2 regions of the Streptomyces rubellus genome follow, and region 1 is predicted to be linked to the other one. Evidence: riboswitches for the same ligand, from Rfam matches in the RefSeq annotation. Region 1 holds a riboswitch; the other holds the start of a gene.
What was found. A riboswitch is a leader RNA that binds a small molecule or an ion and turns the genes downstream of it on or off. The one in region 1 is predicted to bind glycine.

Region 1 (8,527 bases):
GCCCGCAGCCACATGGCGACCGGGTCGTACTCGTCCGACATCGCCACCGTGGAGACCGCCAGCCCGTCCGGCACCGCGGCCACCGACTGCTGCATCATCGACCGCACCGACTCCACGGCCTGCGGGCCGCCGTCGTACAGGTCGAGCCCGATCACCAGATACGGTGCGCCCAGCGCGGGCTGCACCCAGGCCCGGCGCAGGGTGCGCACGGCGGGGGTGCGGTGGGCGTTCTGGACGAGCTGGGCGTAGAAGTGCGGGACGTCCACGGTCGGTTCGCTGATGCGCAGCGGCCCGGCGGGCAGCCGGTCCAGGCCGCCCGCGATCCGCCGCAGATCCAGCCAGGGAATGCCGAGGCCGCCGCCGGGCGCGTGCGGATCGAGCCACAGCCCCCAGCGGTCCGGGAAGAGGGCGGCGGCGATCTCGCGCCCGCCGACGACCTCGTGCGCCCTGGTCCAGCCGGAGGCGGCCAGCTCCTGCTCGGAGGTCACACAGGGCGCGTAGCCGTGCCCGGCGACCTCCATGTTCCCGTACTGGGCGTCGGGCGAGCCGGCCCGGCCGTGCCAGAGCAGCATCCACACCCGGCCTTCCGCGAGGGCGTGCAGCAGCGCTTCGTAGGTGTCGTACCGCCCGGGTGTCACCTGCCGCAGCAGTTGCTCAACGCTTCCACCCGCGCTCACGTGGGCCGCCCCTTTTGTCGCATCTTCTCGCACTCCGTGCCGTGCCTTGCGCGCCGGGCCGCGCACGCGTCCCGCCCCGACATCCAACCAGCTTACGGTCCATGCCGGACAGGGGCGGGGCTACTCGGCCGCGCCCGGGTACGGGTACTCAGTGGGCACTCGGGCCGCGGGGGCGGTCCGGGCAGGGCGGGACGGGCTCAGTACACCTGCCCGTCGCGCGAGTAGAAGGGCCGTACGCACTGGCGCAGCCAGTCCACGACCGGGTCCCGGGCGGCGTCCAGCAGCACCATCTGCACCGGCCAGCGCACCGGCTCCCGGCCCAGCGCGCGGCCCAGCGCGTCGTGCGCCGCCGCCCGGGCCTCCCCGTCCGGCGGGTCCAGTTCCACCCCGACGAACAGCGCGGGCGGGTCGCCCTCGACGCTGGCCAGGCCGCGGCGCGCGGTGCGCACCCGCGGCAGCACCGCGAACTCCCCGGCCGCCGCGGCCAGGAAGTCCACCGGCTCCTCCTGCCAGTCGGGCTCGAAGAGCCGCACCCGGGCCCCGCTCACCACGCCCGGCACCCCGGCGGCGCCGCCCTCGCGGCACAGCTCCGCCACGGCCGGCGGCGGCAGGGGCGCGCCGACGGTGCCCTCGGGGTTGATCACGATGCCGACCTGCGGCGGCAGGCCGCGGGCGAACTCCCTCGCCGGCGCGACGGCGAAGGACAGATGGGCACCGGCGCCCTGCAGGAACTGCTGCTCGGAGCTGAAGACGGGGACGTACGGCGCCCCGTCGAACTGGATCGTCGGCAGGTCGAGGTTCGGGCTGTCCGGGCCGCCGCCCTCGGGCAGCGGCACCCACACGCTGCTGCGGCCGAGCACCTCCAGCAGCCGGGCGCCGGCGCCGGGGACGCCGACCGAGGCGGCGAGGGTCTCCTCCAGCTCGTTGCCGGGCCAGCCGCCGCCGTGTCCCGGTCCGTAGTGCTGCGGGATGGTCATGCGAAAACCCTATCGGCAACCCGTCCGGCGCGGACCCCGGATCCGCCTCCCGGGCGCCCGCCTACTCGAAGGCCATGCCGCGCAGCGCCCCCGCCGCACCCCGGTCCAGCAGCACCGACGACACACAGCCCCGCGGCAGCCGTCCCGCCGCCGCGTCCGCCACCAGCCGCCGTACCGCCCGCCGGTGCCGGGCGAAGGCGTACGCCGACACCCCGCGTCCCCGCTGCGCCTGCCCGGCCAGCGCCTCGTCCGGTGAGACGTCCAGCAGCACCAGGTGCAGGGCCCGCCCGCGCCGCCGCGCGTCCGCCGCCAGCCAGTGGCGCACCCAGCCCTGGGTGCCGCAGTCGTGCACCACGACGCTGCCGCCGGAGGCCAGCGCCCGCCACAGCGCCAGGTAGTGCGCGGCCCGGACCAGGGGCCGGTAGGCGCCGTACGGCAGCCGGGCGGGCAGCCGCCGCTCCCAGCGCTCCCGCATGTCCTGGGAGTCGATCCGGACCACCGTCTCGTTGGCGGCCACCACCCGCCGGATCAGGGTGGACTTGCCGCTGCCGGGCAGTCCGGAGACGACCACCCGGTCCCCGGCGGGGAAGCGCAGCACCCGCACCGCCGCCGTCCCCCGCAGGTCCCGCCCGCTCGGCAGCACGGATGCGACGGGGTGCCGGGGCTCCGCCCCGCTGTGTGCCGCACAGGCACTCTCCGGACTGCTCACTCGTGGTACGCCCTCCCCGATCCGGCCACGTGCCCGCGGCATCCCCCCAGAGCGTGTCAAGAAGGATGACGGCGGACAAGGCCGTTACCCACCGTGGACGCGCCCGACACCTTCCGGAGCGGTTCGGGTCCGCGCCGGTGGGGGCACCCGGGGGCGTGCGATGATGAGCGCGCCAACTGCATACCGGCCGTTCGAGCACGCGCGGGAGAGTTCCCGTGGACCCGCTGGTCACAGCGGTCCCACGGGGCGCCGAAGGAGCAAGTCCTCCCTTGAATCTCTCAGGCCCCGATACCGCGCGGGCGAGGCAGATCTGAAAAGCGGGCGCCCCCTTGCCTCCGGTATCGCTTGCCGGTCCCGCTCCCGGGACGCCCCACCCACGGTGCAAGCCGCGGTCCGCCCGTGCGGGCTCGTGGCGAACCTCTCAGGTTCCGATGACAGATGGGGAGGGCATGTCCCCCGCCCGCGCGCGGGACCTGTCCGAAGGAACCCGTACCGGACCCGTGTACGGAGCCGACCCCGCCACCTCGCCCGGGAGCCGAACCATGAGCGATTCCCCCCGTTCCCCCCAGCCGCCCCGCCGCGTCCCCCTCGACGCCGTCCACCGCGCCCTGGGCGCCACCATGACGGACTTCGCGGGCTGGGAGATGCCGCTGCGCTACGGCAGCGAGCGCGACGAGCACACCGCGGTGCGCACCCGCGCCGGACTGTTCGACCTCAGCCACATGGGCGAGATCGCCGTCACCGGCCCGCAGGCCGGCGAGCTGCTGGACGGCGCCCTGGTCGGCCGGCTGTCCGCCGTCCCCGTCGGCCGGGCCCGCTACACCATGATCTGCGACATGGGCGGCGGCATCCTCGACGACCTGATCGTCTACCGCCTGGCGGAGGACGGGTACCTGGTCGTGGCCAACGCAGCCAACGCGCAGACCGTCCTGGACGCCCTGGCCGAGCGGCACGGCGAGCTCGGCCTCCCGGATGCGGCCGTCCGCGACGACCGCGACGCCTACGCCCTCCTCGCCGTGCAGGGTCCCGCCTCCCAGGACATCCTGGCGAAGCTCACCGACGCCGACCTGGCCGGCCTGAAGTACTACGCCGGGCTGCGCGGCACCGTCGCGGGCGCCGGCGCCCTGATCGCCCGTACCGGCTACACCGGCGAGGACGGCTTCGAGCTGTTCGTCTCCCCCGGGGACGCCGAGCCGCTGTGGCGGGCGCTGACCGAGGCCGGGGCGCCGGCGGGCCTGGTGCCGTGCGGGCTGTCCTGCCGCGACACGCTCCGGCTGGAGGCGGGCATGCCGCTGTACGGGCACGAGCTGACCCGGGAGACCACCCCCTTCGACGCGGGCCTGGGCCGGGTGGTGAAGCTCGACAAGCCCGGCGACTTCACCGGCCGCGCCGCCCTGGAGGCCGCCGCGCGCCGCGCCGAACAGGATCCGCCGCGGAGGCTGGTCGGCCTCGTCGCCGCCGGCCGGCGGGTGCCGCGCGCCGGATACCCGGTGGTGGACGCCGCCGGGACGGTGATCGGCGAGGTCACCTCCGGCGCCCCCTCCCCCACCCTGGGCAGGCCGATCGCGATGGCCTACGTGGACGCCGGCCACGCCGCGCCCGGCACGCCGGGTGTGCACGTGGACATCCGCGGTACGCATGAGCCGTACGAGGTCGTCGCGCTGCCCTTCTACCGGCGCGAGCGCTGACCGGCCCCGTTCCCGCACCCCGTCCCGCGCCCGCCGTCCCAGCCGGCGAGACCGTTCCCCGTCCACCATCCCCCATCAGGAGAATCACGCCATGAGCAACCCCCAGCAGCTGCGCTACAGCAAGGAGCACGAGTGGCTGTCGGCCGTCGAGGACGGCGTCGCCACGGTCGGCATCACCGGGCACGCCGCGGAGGCGCTCGGCGACGTCGTCTACGTCCAGCTCCCCGAGGTGGGCGCCACGGTCACCGCGGGCGAACCCTGCGGCGAGCTGGAGTCGACCAAGTCGGTCAGCGACCTGTACGCGCCGGTCACCGGAGAGATCACCGAGGTCAACCAGGACGTGGTGGACGATCCGGCGCTGGTGAACTCCGCCCCCTACGAGGGCGGCTGGCTGTTCCGGGTGAGGATCTCGCAGGAGCCGGAGGACCTGCTCACGGCCGACGAGTACACCGCCTTCACCAGCGAGTGACCCGCACCCACGCCGTCCAGCACACCACGAGCGGAAAGATCCGATGTCGCTTCTGAACAGTTCCCTGCACGAGGTCGATCCCGACGTCGCCGCCGCCGTCGACGCCGAGCTGCGCCGCCAGCAGTCCACCCTGGAGATGATCGCGTCGGAGAACTTCGCTCCGGTCGCCGCCCTCCAGGCCCAGGGCTCGGTCCTCACCAACAAGTACGCCGAGGGCTACCCCGGCCGCCGCTACTACGGCGGCTGCGAGCACGTCGACGTCATCGAGGACATCGCCCGCGACCGGGTGAAGGCCCTCTTCGGCGCCGAGGCGGCGAACGTCCAGCCGCACTCGGGCGCCCAGGCCAACGCCGCGGCGATGTTCGCCCTGCTGGAGCCGGGCGACACCATCATGGGCCTGGACCTGGCCCACGGCGGGCACCTCACCCACGGGATGCGGATCAACTTCTCCGGCAAGCTCTACAACGTCGTCCCCTACCACGTGGACGCCGCCGACGGCCTGGTGGACATGGCGGAGGTGGAGCGGCTGGCGCGCGAGCACCGGCCGAGGCTGATCGTCGCGGGCTGGTCGGCGTACCCCCGGCAGCTCGACTTCGCGGCGTTCCGGCGGATCGCCGACGAGGTGGGCGCGCTGCTGATGGTGGACATGGCGCACTTCGCCGGGCTGGTCGCCGCCGGGCTCCACCCGAACCCGGTGCCGTACGCGGACGTGGTCACCACCACGACCCACAAGACGCTGGGCGGCCCGCGCGGCGGGGTGATCCTGTCGAAGCAGGAGCACGCCAAGAAGATCAACTCGGCGGTCTTCCCCGGTCAGCAGGGCGGCCCGCTGGAGCATGTCATCGCGGCGAAGGCCGTCGCCTTCAAGATCGCGGCCTCGGAGGAGTTCAGGGACCGCCAGCGCCGCACCCTGGAGGGCGCGAGGCTGCTGGCCGAGCGGCTGATGCGGCCGGACGCCGCCGAGGCGGGCGTGTCCGTGCTCTCCGGCGGCACCGACGTGCACCTGGTCCTGGTGGACCTGCGGGACAGCGAGCTGGACGGGCGGCAGGCCGAGGACCGGCTGCACTCCGTCGGGATCACCGTCAACCGCAACGCCATCCCGAACGACCCGCGCCCGCCGATGGTCACCTCCGGCCTGCGGATCGGCACCCCGGCGCTGGCCACCCGCGGTTTCGGGGCGGAGGACTTCCGGGAGGTCGCGGACATCGTCGCCGAGGCGCTCAAGCCGTCGTTCGACGAGGACACCGCCAAGCGGCTGGCCGTCCGGGTCTCGGCCCTGGCCGACAGGCACCCGCTCTACCCGGAGCTGTAAACCCCCTCCGGGCACCCTTCGCGGGTGCGCCGCCCGACCGGCGGCGCACCCGCACCCGCACCCGCGCACCCGCGGGGTCCCCTCGCCCGCCCACCCGGCAGGGCACGCACCACGCGCAGACGAAGGAGTCCGCCACCGTGGCCATTTCCGTCTTCGACCTGTTCTCCGTCGGCATCGGCCCATCCAGCTCCCACACCGTGGGACCGATGCGGGCCGCCCGGATGTTCGTACGGCGGCTGGCCCGGGAGGGCGTCCTGCCCCGTACCGCCGCGCTCCGCGCCGAGCTGTACGGCTCGCTGGGCGCCACCGGCCACGGCCACGGCACCCCGAAGGCGGTGGTGCTGGGGCTGGAGGGCCACTCGCCGCGCACGGTGGACGTGGACACGGCGGACGAGCGGGTGGCGGCCGTACGCGACGCGGGCCGGCTGCGCCTGCTCGCCGCCTCCGGCGGGGACGGCGGGGACGGCGGGGACGGCGGGGACACCCCGGAAACCGCCCACGAGATCCCCTTCGACCTCTCCCGCGACCTGGTGCTGCACCGCCGCCGCTCCCTGCCGTACCACGCCAACGGCATGACGCTGGCCGCGTACGACGCCTCCGGTGCGGCGCTGCTGGAGAAGACGTACTACTCGGTGGGCGGCGGCTTCGTGGTGGACGAGGACGCGGCCGGCGCCGGCCGGATCAAGCCGGACGACACCGCGCTGCCGTACCCCTTCCGCACCGGCGACGAGCTGCTGCGCACCGCCCGTGAGACGGGCCTGTCGATCCCGGCGCTGATGCTGGAGAACGAGAGGACCTGGCGGAGCGAGGCGGAGATCCGCGCGGAGCTGCTGGAGATCTGGCGGGTGATGCGCGAGTGCGTCGCCCGCGGCCTGTCCCGGGAGGGCGTCCTGCCCGGCGGTCTGAAGGTCCGCCGCCGGGCCGCCGCCTCGGCCCGCAAGCTGCGCGCGGAGGGCGGCGCGGCGGCGCTGGCGATGGAGTGGGTGACGCTCTACGCGATGGCCGTCAACGAGGAGAACGCGGCGGGCGGCCGGGTCGTCACCGCCCCCACCAACGGCGCGGCGGGCATCATCCCGGCCGTGCTGCACTACGCGATGGAGTTCGTGCCCGGCTGGTCCGAGGACACGGCGGTCCGCTTCCTGCTCACGGCGGGCGCGATCGGGCTGCTGTTCAAGGAGAACGCCTCCATCTCCGGCGCCGAGGTCGGCTGTCAGGGCGAGGTCGGCTCGGCCTGCTCCATGGCCGCCGGCGGCCTGGCCGAGATCCTGGGAGGCTCCCCGGAGCAGGTGGAGAACGCCGCCGAGATCGGCATCGAGCACAATCTGGGCCTGACCTGCGACCCGGTGGGCGGCCTGGTCCAGATTCCCTGCATCGAGCGGAACGGCATGGCGGCGGTCAAGGCGATCACCGCCGCCCGGATGTCCCTGCGCGGCGACGGCCGCCACCACGTCTCGCTGGACAAGGCCATCAAGACGATGAAGGAGACGGGCGCCGACATGAAGGTCAAGTACAAGGAGACCGCCCGCGGCGGACTGGCGGTCAACGTGGTGGAGTGCTGAGAAGGTCACTCCGGCCTGCGGTTCCCACTCCCCCAGGACTGCCGGTTCCTTTCTCGGCCACGCGCCGGGAAGTCCCCGGGAAGTACCTGGAGAACCCCGGGGAGAGGCCGACCGGGAACGCCCGCAAGGGCCTGGCCGGCTCCGATCCCTCAGGGGCGGCCGCGCGACGTGCCCCCGGCGTACCGTGATCGGCCCGCACGCGCCCGCCGAGTGCTCGGCGTGCACGGTCGGCGCCCCCTGATGCCTCCCATCGGCCGACGAAGCCGCGTGACAGCGCTGCGAGCGTAGTACTTCTTATGCCCCCATAATCCGGGGCTGGCTCCGCGGAGTTCGCGATCGGAGCATGGTCTGCGGGTTCACCGCGAACCCGGAGAGGAAGGGAAATGCCCGAGATGACCATGGCGGCTCAGTCGCCTGACGAGCAGGTACGCGCGCGATTCCTTGCCTGGCGCGACGCGTTCGTGTCGAAAGATGTCGACGCGATCATGTCCTTCTACGCGCCCGAAGGGTTCACGGCCTTCGATCTCATGCCGCCGTTCGAGTTCAGCGGCGGCGAGATGTGGCGGCGCAACTGGGAGACTTTCTACGCCGCATTCGACGGGCCGCCCGGCCTCGAGATCGCGGATCTGCTGGTCTACGCCCACGGAGAGCTTGCCGTCGCCCGCTGCGCTGCGCGCCTGACCGGCACGATGTACGGCCGGCCGATGGACTCCTGGGTGCGCACGACCAACTGCTTCCGGCTGGTCGACGGAGAGTGGCTCATGATCCACGACCATGTCTCGTGGCCGGTCGACTTCGCCACGGGCAAGGCGCTGACGGACCTGACCCCGACGGGAGCGCAGGGGTGACGGAGAAGCGCGTCCCAGCCGGACGCGAACCGGTGTCCGGCCCCGTGGCCGAGGAGATTCTCGACGGCATCGCCGCGTCATTCGTCGCTCCCCTTCGCTCACCGGTCCTGTGGACACCTGCCGATGTCGGCCTCGAGTACGAGGACGTCACGTTCCCGTCTGCCGACGGGGTACCGCTCGAAGGGTGGTTCGTCCCCGCGAACAGCGACCGGCTCGTCGTTCTGAACCACCCCATGGGGTTCAGCCGCGCGGGCCAGCCCACCCGTCTGGAGCCGTGGCAGTCCATAT
Region 2 (8,527 bases), on a different contig from region 1:
TCCGCGGCCCGGCTCAGCCGTCGTGCTCCGCCAGCGGCGGGCACGAGCAGAACAGGTTGCGGTCGCCGTGGGCGCCGTCGACGCGCCGCACCGGCGGCCAGTACTTGTCGGCGGCCGCGACACCGGCCGGGAAGGCCGCCTCCCGCCGCCCGTAGGGGTGCTCCCACTCGCCGCCGAGCTGCGCCGCCGTGTGCGGGGCGTTGCGCAGCGGGTTGTCCTCCGCGCTCCACTCGCCCGTGGCGACCTTCTCGATCTCGGCCCGGATCGCGATCATCGCGTCGCAGAAGCGGTCCAGCTCCGCCAGGTCCTCGCTCTCGGTGGGCTCGATCATCAGCGTGCCGGCCACGGGGAAGGACATCGTCGGGGCGTGGAAGCCGTAGTCGATCAGCCGTTTGGCGACATCGTCGATGCTGACGCCGGTGGCCTTCGTCAGCGGGCGGACGTCGATGACGCACTCGTGCGCCACCAGCCCGTCCGGGCCGGTGTAGAGCACCGGGTAGTGCGGCTCCAGGCGCCTGGCGACGTAGTTGGCGCCCAGCACCGCCACCTGGGTGGCGCGGCGCAGCCCGTCGGCGCCCATCAGCCGCAGATAGGCCCAGGAGATCGGCAGGATGCCCGCCGAACCCCACGGCGCGGCCGAGACCGGACCCACGCCCGTCTCCGGGCCGGCGGCGGGCTGGAGCGGGTGGTTCGGCAGATGGGGCGCCAGGTGGGCGCGGACCGCGACCGGGCCGACGCCCGGGCCGCCGCCGCCGTGCGGGATGCAGAAGGTCTTGTGCAGGTTCAGATGGGACACGTCCGCGCCGAACCTCCCCGGCTTCGCCAGGCCGACCAGCGCGTTGAGGTTGGCGCCGTCGACGTAGACCTGGCCGCCGGCGTCGTGGACGGCCGCGCAGATGTCGGTGATGTGCTCCTCGAACACCCCGTGGGTGGAGGGGTAGGTGACCATCAGGACCGCGAGCTCCGCGCGGTGCCTGTCGATCTTGGCGCGCAGGTCCTCGATGTCCACGTCGCCGTTCTCGCCGGTCCGCACCACCACGACCTTCATGCCGGCCATCACGGCGCTGGCGGCGTTGGTGCCGTGCGCGGAGGACGGGATGAGGCAGACGGTGCGGCCCGTCTCGCCGTTCGCCCGGTGGTACGCCCGTACCGCCAGCAGGCCCGCCAGTTCGCCCTGCGACCCGGCGTTGGGCTGGAGGGAGACCTTGTCGTAGCCGGTGACCTCCGCCAGCCGCTCCTCCAGCTCGCGGATCAGCGTCAGGTATCCCTCGGCCTGCTCGGCCGGCGCGAACGGGTGCAGGTTGCCGAACTCCGGCCAGGTGACCGGCTCCATCTCGGTGGTGGCGTTCAGCTTCATCGTGCACGAGCCCAGCGGGATCATGCCGCGGTCCAGTGCGTAGTCCCGGTCGGCGAGACGGCGCAGATAGCGCAGCATCGAGGTCTCGGAGCGGTGCCTGTGGAAGACCGGATGGGTCAGGTAGTCGCTCTCGCGCAGCAGCCCGGCGGGCAGGACCTCCCCGGCGGCGGCGTCCAGCCCGTCGATGTCCGCCCGGCGGGCCGGCACCCCGAAGGCCTCCCACACGGCGGCCAGGTGCTCGCGGCGGGTGGTCTCGTCGCAGGCGACGCCGACGTGGTCGGCGTCGGTCAGCCGCAGGTTGATCCCGGCCTCCCGGGCGGCGGCGACGACCTCGGCGGCCCGGCCCGGCACCCGCGCGGTGACCGTGTCGAAGAACGCGTCGTGCACCACCTCGACACCGCCCTCGCGCAGCCCGGCCGCCAGGACGGCGGCGTACCGGTGGGTGCGGCGGGCGATGGCGGCCAGCCCGTCGGGGCCGTGGTGGACGGCGTACATCGAGGCCATCACGGCGAGCAGCACCTGGGCGGTGCAGATGTTGCTGGTGGCCCGCTCCCGGCGGATGTGCTGCTCGCGGGTCTGCAGGGCCAGCCGGTACGCGGTGGCGCCGTCGGCGTCCACCGAGACGCCCACCAGCCGGCCGGGCAGGTTGCGCGCGTACTCCTGGCGCACCGCCATGTATCCGGCGTGCGGGCCGCCGAAGCCCATCGGCACGCCGAGGCGCTGGGTGGTGCCCACCGCGATGTCGGCGCCCAGTTCGCCGGGCGGGGTCAGCAGGGTCAGGGCCAGCAGGTCGGCGGCGACGGTGACGACCGCGCCCAGCTCGTGGGCCCGCTCGACGACGCCGCGCGGGTCGCGTACGGCTCCCGAGGCGCCCGGGTACTGCAGCAGCACGCCGAAGACACCGCGCTCGGCGGCCTCGGCGGGGATGCCGTCGGACAGGTCGGCGACGACGACCTCGACGCCGGTGGGCTCGGCGCGGGTCTCCAGGACGGCGACCGTCTGCGGCAGGCAGTCGGCGTCGACCAGGAAGACGCCCTCCTTGACCTTGCCGACCCGCCGGGACAGGGCCATGGCCTCGGCCGCGGCGGTGGCCTCGTCCAGCAGCGAGGCGCCGGCGGTGGGCAGCCCGGTCAGGTCCGCGACCACGGTCTGGAAGTTCAGCAGCGCCTCCAGCCGTCCCTGGGAGATCTCCGGCTGGTAGGGGGTGTAGGCGGTGTACCAGGCCGGGTTCTCCAGCACGTTGCGCATGATGACCGGCGGGGTGAAGGTGCCGTGGTAGCCCAGGCCGATCATGGAGTGCAGCACCTGGTTGCGGGCGGCCAGGGAGCGCAGTTCGGCCAGCACCTCCGCCTCGCCGCGGGCGGCGGGCAGGTCCAGCGCCTCGGTGCTCCGGATGACCTCGGGGACGGCGGCGGCGGTCAGTTCGTCCAGTGATCCGTAGCCGACCTGGGCGAGCATCTTGGCCCGCTCCCCGGCGTCGGGGCCGATGTGACGCTCCTCGAAGGGGGTGCCGTGCTCCAGCTCGGCGAGCGGGAGGGTGCGGGGGCTGCGGTTCTCTGTCATCTGCGGAGGCCTCCTGGTCTGCGGCTGTTCTGCGCGACCTGCTGGGGGCGCCACGGTGCGGCGCCCTGTCGGCCTCCCCCTCTGTCATCTCGACCTGAGAGCTTCACCGGTCCCGCGGGGCCGGTTTTCACCGTCGGTGAGGAGGGGCTGCCGAGCTGTGCGCCCGCGGCCCGCCCTGCTTTCCAGAGTGACCTCACCCGCGCGGTACGTGAGCCTGAGAGATTCCGGGGAGGAGTTGCTCCTTCGGCGCCTCCGGCGCTGTGTGCCGGAGGACTCTCCCGCTCGGGGTCGACAGCCACTTCCGAGCGTACCAGCGCGGGTGTGTCCGGGCCGCGCCGCTCAACCCGCCGTCGAGTGGCCGATCCGCGGCGTATGCCCTTTCTTTGTTTGTAGCGTCCGTTTCCGAGCAGGCGCGACGGATGAGAGCAGTTGGAGGAACCATGCAGACCGGCATCGATCCACGGGACCTGATAGGGCTCAAGGCGTTCGACCGTGACGGGCGGAAGATAGGCATCGTGGACGAGGTCTATCTCGACGACGCCACCGGCGTACCGGAGTGGGCCGCGGTGCGCACCGGGCTCTTCAGCCGCGACGCCTTCGTCCCCCTGGAGCCCAGCGAGGTGGCGGACGGCGCGCTGCGCGTGCCCTTCGAACGCTCCCTGGTCAGGGAGGCCCCGGACTTCGGGGTGGGCCGCCACCTCTCCCCCGCGCAGGAACTGCGGCTGTACCACCACTACGGGCTGGATGTGCCGGGGGTGGGCCCGTCCGGGTCCGACGACGACATGACCTTCGGGCGGATCGCCGGCTCGGGAAGCTGACCGCCCGGCAGCGGCAGGGGGTCGGAGGGCTCCAGCTCCGGGTCGTCGACCGCGAAGGTGCGCACCCGGCCGGGCGGCGAGCCGGGCCGCTCGAACCGCACCGTCACCCGCCCCAGACCGCTGCCCTGGACCCAGCCGGGCCCGTACCGCGCGTGCCGGGCGTCCAGCCCGGGCAGCCAGCGCCGTACGACCGCCGTCCCCCCGTCCGGGCCGACTGCGCCGTCCGGGCTCTCCGGCCCGGCCGGTACGGAGCGCGGCGGTTCCGCGGACCGGCCGGTGACGGCCTGGGCGAACAGGTCCTCCTGGGTGAAGTCGGCCAGTCCGCTCACCCCGACCCCCAGCAGCCGCACCCCGGCGGTGGTGTCCACGCCCTCGATGAGCCGGGCGGCGGCCTCCCGCACGACCGCCGGATCGTCGGTGGGGCCGCGCAGCGTCTCCGAGCGGGTCAGGGTGGAGAAGTCGTAGTTCCGCACCTTGACCACCACCGTGCGCCCGGAGCGTCCCGACGCCCGCAGCCGCTCGACACAGCGGTCGGCGAGCCGGCCGATCTCCGACCGGACCCGGGCCCGGTCGGTGAGGTCGGTGTCGAAGGTGTCCTCCACGGACACCGACTTGGCGTCCCGGTCGGCCACCACCGGCCGCTCGTCGATCCCCCGCGCCATCGCGTACAGCGCCGTACCGTGCGCCTTCCCCAGCAGCCGTACCAGCTCCGCCTCCCCCGCCCCGGCGATCTCGCCGACGGTGGTGATGCCGGAACGGCGCAGCGTCTGGGCGGTGGCGGGGCCCACCCCCGGCAGCGTGCGGGACGGCATCGGCGCCAGCAGTGCGCGCTCGGTGCCGGGCCGGATCACCACCAGGCCGTCGGGCTTGGCCCGCTCGGAGGCGACCTTGGCGAGCATCTTGGAGCCGGCCAGCCCGACCGAGCCGCTGAGCCCGGTCGCGGCCCGGATGTCCCGGCGCAGCCGCTCGCCGACGGCACGGGCGTCGTCGGCCGACTCCACCGCCTGCCCGCCCGCCCGGAGGTCCACGAACGCCTCGTCCAGACTCAGCGGCTCGACCAGCGGGGACAGTGCGCGCAGCAGTCCCATCACCACATCGCTCACCTGGCGGTAGAGACCGAAGCGGGGGGTGAGGTAGGCGGCGTTCGGGCACAGCCGGCGGGCCTGGGCCATCGGCATCGCCGAGTGCACCCCGAACGGACGCGCCTCGTACGAGGCGGTGGCGACCACCCCGCGCGGACCGAGGCCGCCGACGACCACGGGCTTCCCGCGCAGGCTGGGCTTGGCCGCCTGTTCCACGGCGGCGTAGAACGCGTCCATGTCCAGGTGCAGGATCGCCGGTGTCCCTCTCACACGACGATGCTGCCCCACGCCGCTGACAACCGCGACACACCGTTCCCGGCGGGGCCGTCCCCGCCGCCGCTCGGCGGGGACGGCCGCCCTGTCAGCCCGCCCGGTTGCGGCGCCGCGCCAGTTCGTCGGCGGGGTTGTCGCCGACGATCGTCTCACCGGTGTCGACCCGCTCGGCGTGCAGCTGGGACAGGGCCGTCTCGACGTCGCGCCACACCACCCCGACCGCGATCCCGAAGACGCCCTGGCCGCCCTGGAGGAGGTCGACGACCTCGTCGGGCGAGGAGCACTCGTAGACCGTCGCCCCGTCGCTCATGAGCGTCATCTGCGCCAGGTCGGCGTATCCGCGCGAGCGCAGGTGCCGCACGGCCGTACGGATGTTCTGCAGGGAGACCCCGGCGTCCAGGAGCCGCTTGACGATCTTGAGGACGACCACGTCGCGGAAGCTGTAGAGCCGCTGGGTACCCGAGCCGTAGGCCGGGCGGACGCTCGGCTCCACCAGCCCCGTACGGGCCCAGTAGTCCAGCTGCCGATAGGTGATCCCGGCGGCCGCGCACACCGTGGGGCCACGGTATCCGAGCCGCTCGGCGGCGCTCTCCCCGGCCGCGGCGGCGGGTAGCGCGGGGGGCCGTACGGAGGACCCGCGCAACGGATACGGTTCGCCCGTCGCCCTGCCCTCGCCGGTGCTTCTCACGCCGACCCTCCGTCCTTCACGTCCCGTGGATGGGCCCGGGACCTGCCCAATCGACGGTAGGCAGTCACTCGGGGTGCGTCAACGATCGCCACACTCGGCACGCCGAGTGATAATCACCCAAGGAGTGGTTTCGCGTGTCCTCAGCCCGGGAAGGGGTGCCCGAATGCGCTGATGCGGACGGCACCCGAAGGACTCACTGGTTGCTGCTCCCGAAGTCCTCCGGCGAGATCTGGTCGAGGAACTCGCGGAACTTCTCCACCTCGTCCTCCTGCTCGTCCGGGATCGCGATCCCCGCGTCGTCCAGCACCCCGTCGCTGCCGTAGATCGGCGTACCCGTGCGCAGCGCCAGTGCTATGGCGTCGGACGGCCGCGCGCTCACCTCCACCCCGCTGGCGAAGACCAGCTCGGCGTAGAAGACACCTTCTCTGAGATCGGTGATCCGTACGGCGGTGAGCTCCTGGCCGACCGCCTCCAGCACGTCCTTGAACAGATCGTGGGTCAGCGGGCGGGCAGGCGTCATGCCCTGCTGGGCGAAGGCGATCGCGGTCGCCTCCCCCGGTCCGATCCAGATGGGAAGGTACCGGTCGCCTCCCACCTCTCGCAGGAGAACGATCGGCTGATTGGAGGGCATTTCCACCCTGACACCCACAACGTCGAGCTCGTTCACACAGCAACCCTAGGACGTGCGTGCCCTCTTTGGGTAGTCGGGCACCCCGGCATCTCAGTGGAGCCGCGTCCGCAGCGCGGACTGCACCAGGGCCGCGTGCAGCCGCACCGCCAGCGCCGCCAGCTCCCGGGCCGTGGTCTCCGCATGTGCCCTGGTCTGCGGATTCCGGTGCCGCCGCAGCGGCGCGACCACCTGTTCGACCAGCCCCGCCGTCCGCTCGGCCGAGGCCTTCACCGCCCGCAGATGGCGGGGTTCCAGGCCATGCCGCCCCAGGTCCGCGAGGATCCGGACGACACCGACCGTCCCGGGCTCGTACCCGCCGCTCCCCGCGGGCCCGACCAGGCCGTACGACTCCCACTCCGCGAGCTGCTCCTCCGCCACCTCCGCGGCGGCCAGGAGCTCCGCCCGCCCCATCCGCGCCGGACCGGGACCGGCGGGGTCGGCGGCGGTCTGCGGGCCGGACGCCCCGGTGGCCGGGACGGCGAACCCCTCCGGCGGACCGGACGGCCGCGCCGGACCGGGAAGCCTGATCTCCTCGCCCCGGTCGAGTGCGTCGAGCTGCTCCCGGATGACCCGCAGCGGAAGGTAGTGGTCGCGCTGCAGCCGCAGCACCCGGCGCAGCCGCTCCACGTCCGCCGTCCCGAACTTGCGGTAGCCCGAGGGAGTGCGCCGGGGCTCCACCAGCCCCTCGGACTCCAGAAAACGGATCTTGGAGATGGTCACCTCGGGGAACTCGTCCCGCAGCAGGTTGAGCACGGAGCCGATGCTCATCGTGCCCGCGGCGCCCGGCCGGCCGCTTTCCTCGGCGGTGCCCCGGGGGGCACCGCCGGTCCGTGGTTGCAGCATGGGAGGTCCCCGAGAAGGTCAGACGGTCCGCTTGCTCGCGAAGAAGACCAGCCGGTACTTGCCGATCTGCACCTCGTCGCCGTTGTTGAGCACGAACGAGTCGATCCGTTCACGGTTGACATATGTGCCGTTGAGGCTGCCGACGTCGGAGACGGTGAACCGGCCGTCCGGGCCGCGCCGGAACTCCACATGGCGCCGGGAGACGGTCACGTCGTCGAGGAAGATGTCGCTCTGGGGGTGCCGTCCCGCCGTCGTCAGCTCGCTGTCCAGCAGGAAGCGGCTGCCGGAGTTGGGACCGCGGCGCACCACCAGCAGCGCCGACCCCATCGGCAGGGCGTCCACGGCCGCCTGCGCCTCCGGGGAGAGCGGCGGAGTGGTCTGCCCCGTCATCTCGGCCTCGTACGCCTCCAGACCCGAGATCGAGATGGTGGAGGTCGTCTCCGAGGAACGCTCGGCAGCGGGAGCACCGCCGCGCAGCGGGGCCCCGCAGTTGGAGCAGAAGCGGCTCGCCTCCGCAGCGCGGCTTCCGCACCTCGCACAGACCGGCAAGTCAGCTCCTCCACCCGTACTCGAGGCCGGCGGTGCCTCGGAACCTATGCGGCCGGACGCCCCCCGGTCAACAGAGGCAGGGCCGTGACCACTCGAATTGCCGCCGTCGGCGACCTCGTCCCGGAAGAGCGGACGCCCGGGCTCCTCGGCACTCCCGCCGCCCCGCGGCGCACGGTGCCGGGCGCCCTCGCCGGCGTCCTGGCGCTTGCCGAACAACTTCGCAAGAAAACTCACGGGCGATTCCCCTCGCACGAAACAGACCCGCCCGTGGGGCAGGACAGACCCTCGATACTCACAGTGGCCGGACCGGACGTACTGACAACGTCCCCGGCCTTCGGACAGTTTCCCTTACTCCTCGATCGGCAAGCCCGCCGACCCCCAGTTTCTCCCATCTCGGCTCACTGTGACGGCGACTGAGCGTAGTCAGGCCGCTCCGCCGACCGCAAGGCATCCACAACGATCTTCTCTGAACGGGTGATGGACACGGTGGCCTGCTCCTTCTCCATCGTCTGGACGACACCGCCCGGGATGTTGAGAGCGGGCTCGATGTCCTTGGGCTCGCCGATGACCTCGAAACGATACGGTGCGGACACCTCCCGGCCATCGATCCTGATGCCGTCGTCGCTGTCCGTGAAGTGGGTGCTCGCCACCACCCGTACATCGTTGACCTCGATCGCCTCGGCT

Region 2: it holds a riboswitch for glycine, as region 1 does, so the genes downstream of both, gcvP (aminomethyl-transferring glycine dehydrogenase) here and gcvT (glycine cleavage system aminomethyltransferase GcvT) in region 1, are expected to answer to the same signal.

What each region holds. Positions count from the first base shown of each region.
Region 1 is NZ_JAZDCX010000003.1:90,835-99,361, forward strand. Features, by position in the region: gene V1L54_RS04485 (enhanced serine sensitivity protein SseB C-terminal domain-containing protein) at 1-677, opposite strand, end outside; gene V1L54_RS04490 (enhanced serine sensitivity protein SseB) at 875-1,654, opposite strand; gene V1L54_RS04495 (AAA family ATPase) at 1,716-2,405, opposite strand; glycine riboswitch at 2,556-2,667, shown strand; gene gcvT (glycine cleavage system aminomethyltransferase GcvT) at 2,906-4,051, shown strand; gene gcvH (glycine cleavage system protein GcvH) at 4,143-4,520, shown strand; gene glyA (serine hydroxymethyltransferase) at 4,564-5,832, shown strand; gene V1L54_RS04515 (L-serine ammonia-lyase) at 5,970-7,391, shown strand; gene V1L54_RS04520 (YybH family protein) at 7,775-8,239, shown strand; gene V1L54_RS04525 (alpha/beta hydrolase) at 8,236-8,527, shown strand, end outside.
Region 2 is NZ_JAZDCX010000020.1:97,303-105,829, forward strand. Features, by position in the region: gene gcvP (aminomethyl-transferring glycine dehydrogenase) at 14-2,920, opposite strand; glycine riboswitch at 3,113-3,211, opposite strand; gene V1L54_RS22135 (PRC-barrel domain-containing protein) at 3,361-3,738, shown strand; gene V1L54_RS22140 (DNA polymerase IV) at 3,654-5,090, opposite strand; gene V1L54_RS22145 (MerR family transcriptional regulator) at 5,182-5,781, opposite strand; gene V1L54_RS22150 (bifunctional nuclease family protein) at 5,975-6,448, opposite strand; gene ftsR (transcriptional regulator FtsR) at 6,503-7,294, opposite strand; gene V1L54_RS22160 (double zinc ribbon and FHA domain-containing protein) at 7,313-8,077, opposite strand; gene V1L54_RS22165 (DUF881 domain-containing protein) at 8,242-8,527, opposite strand, start outside.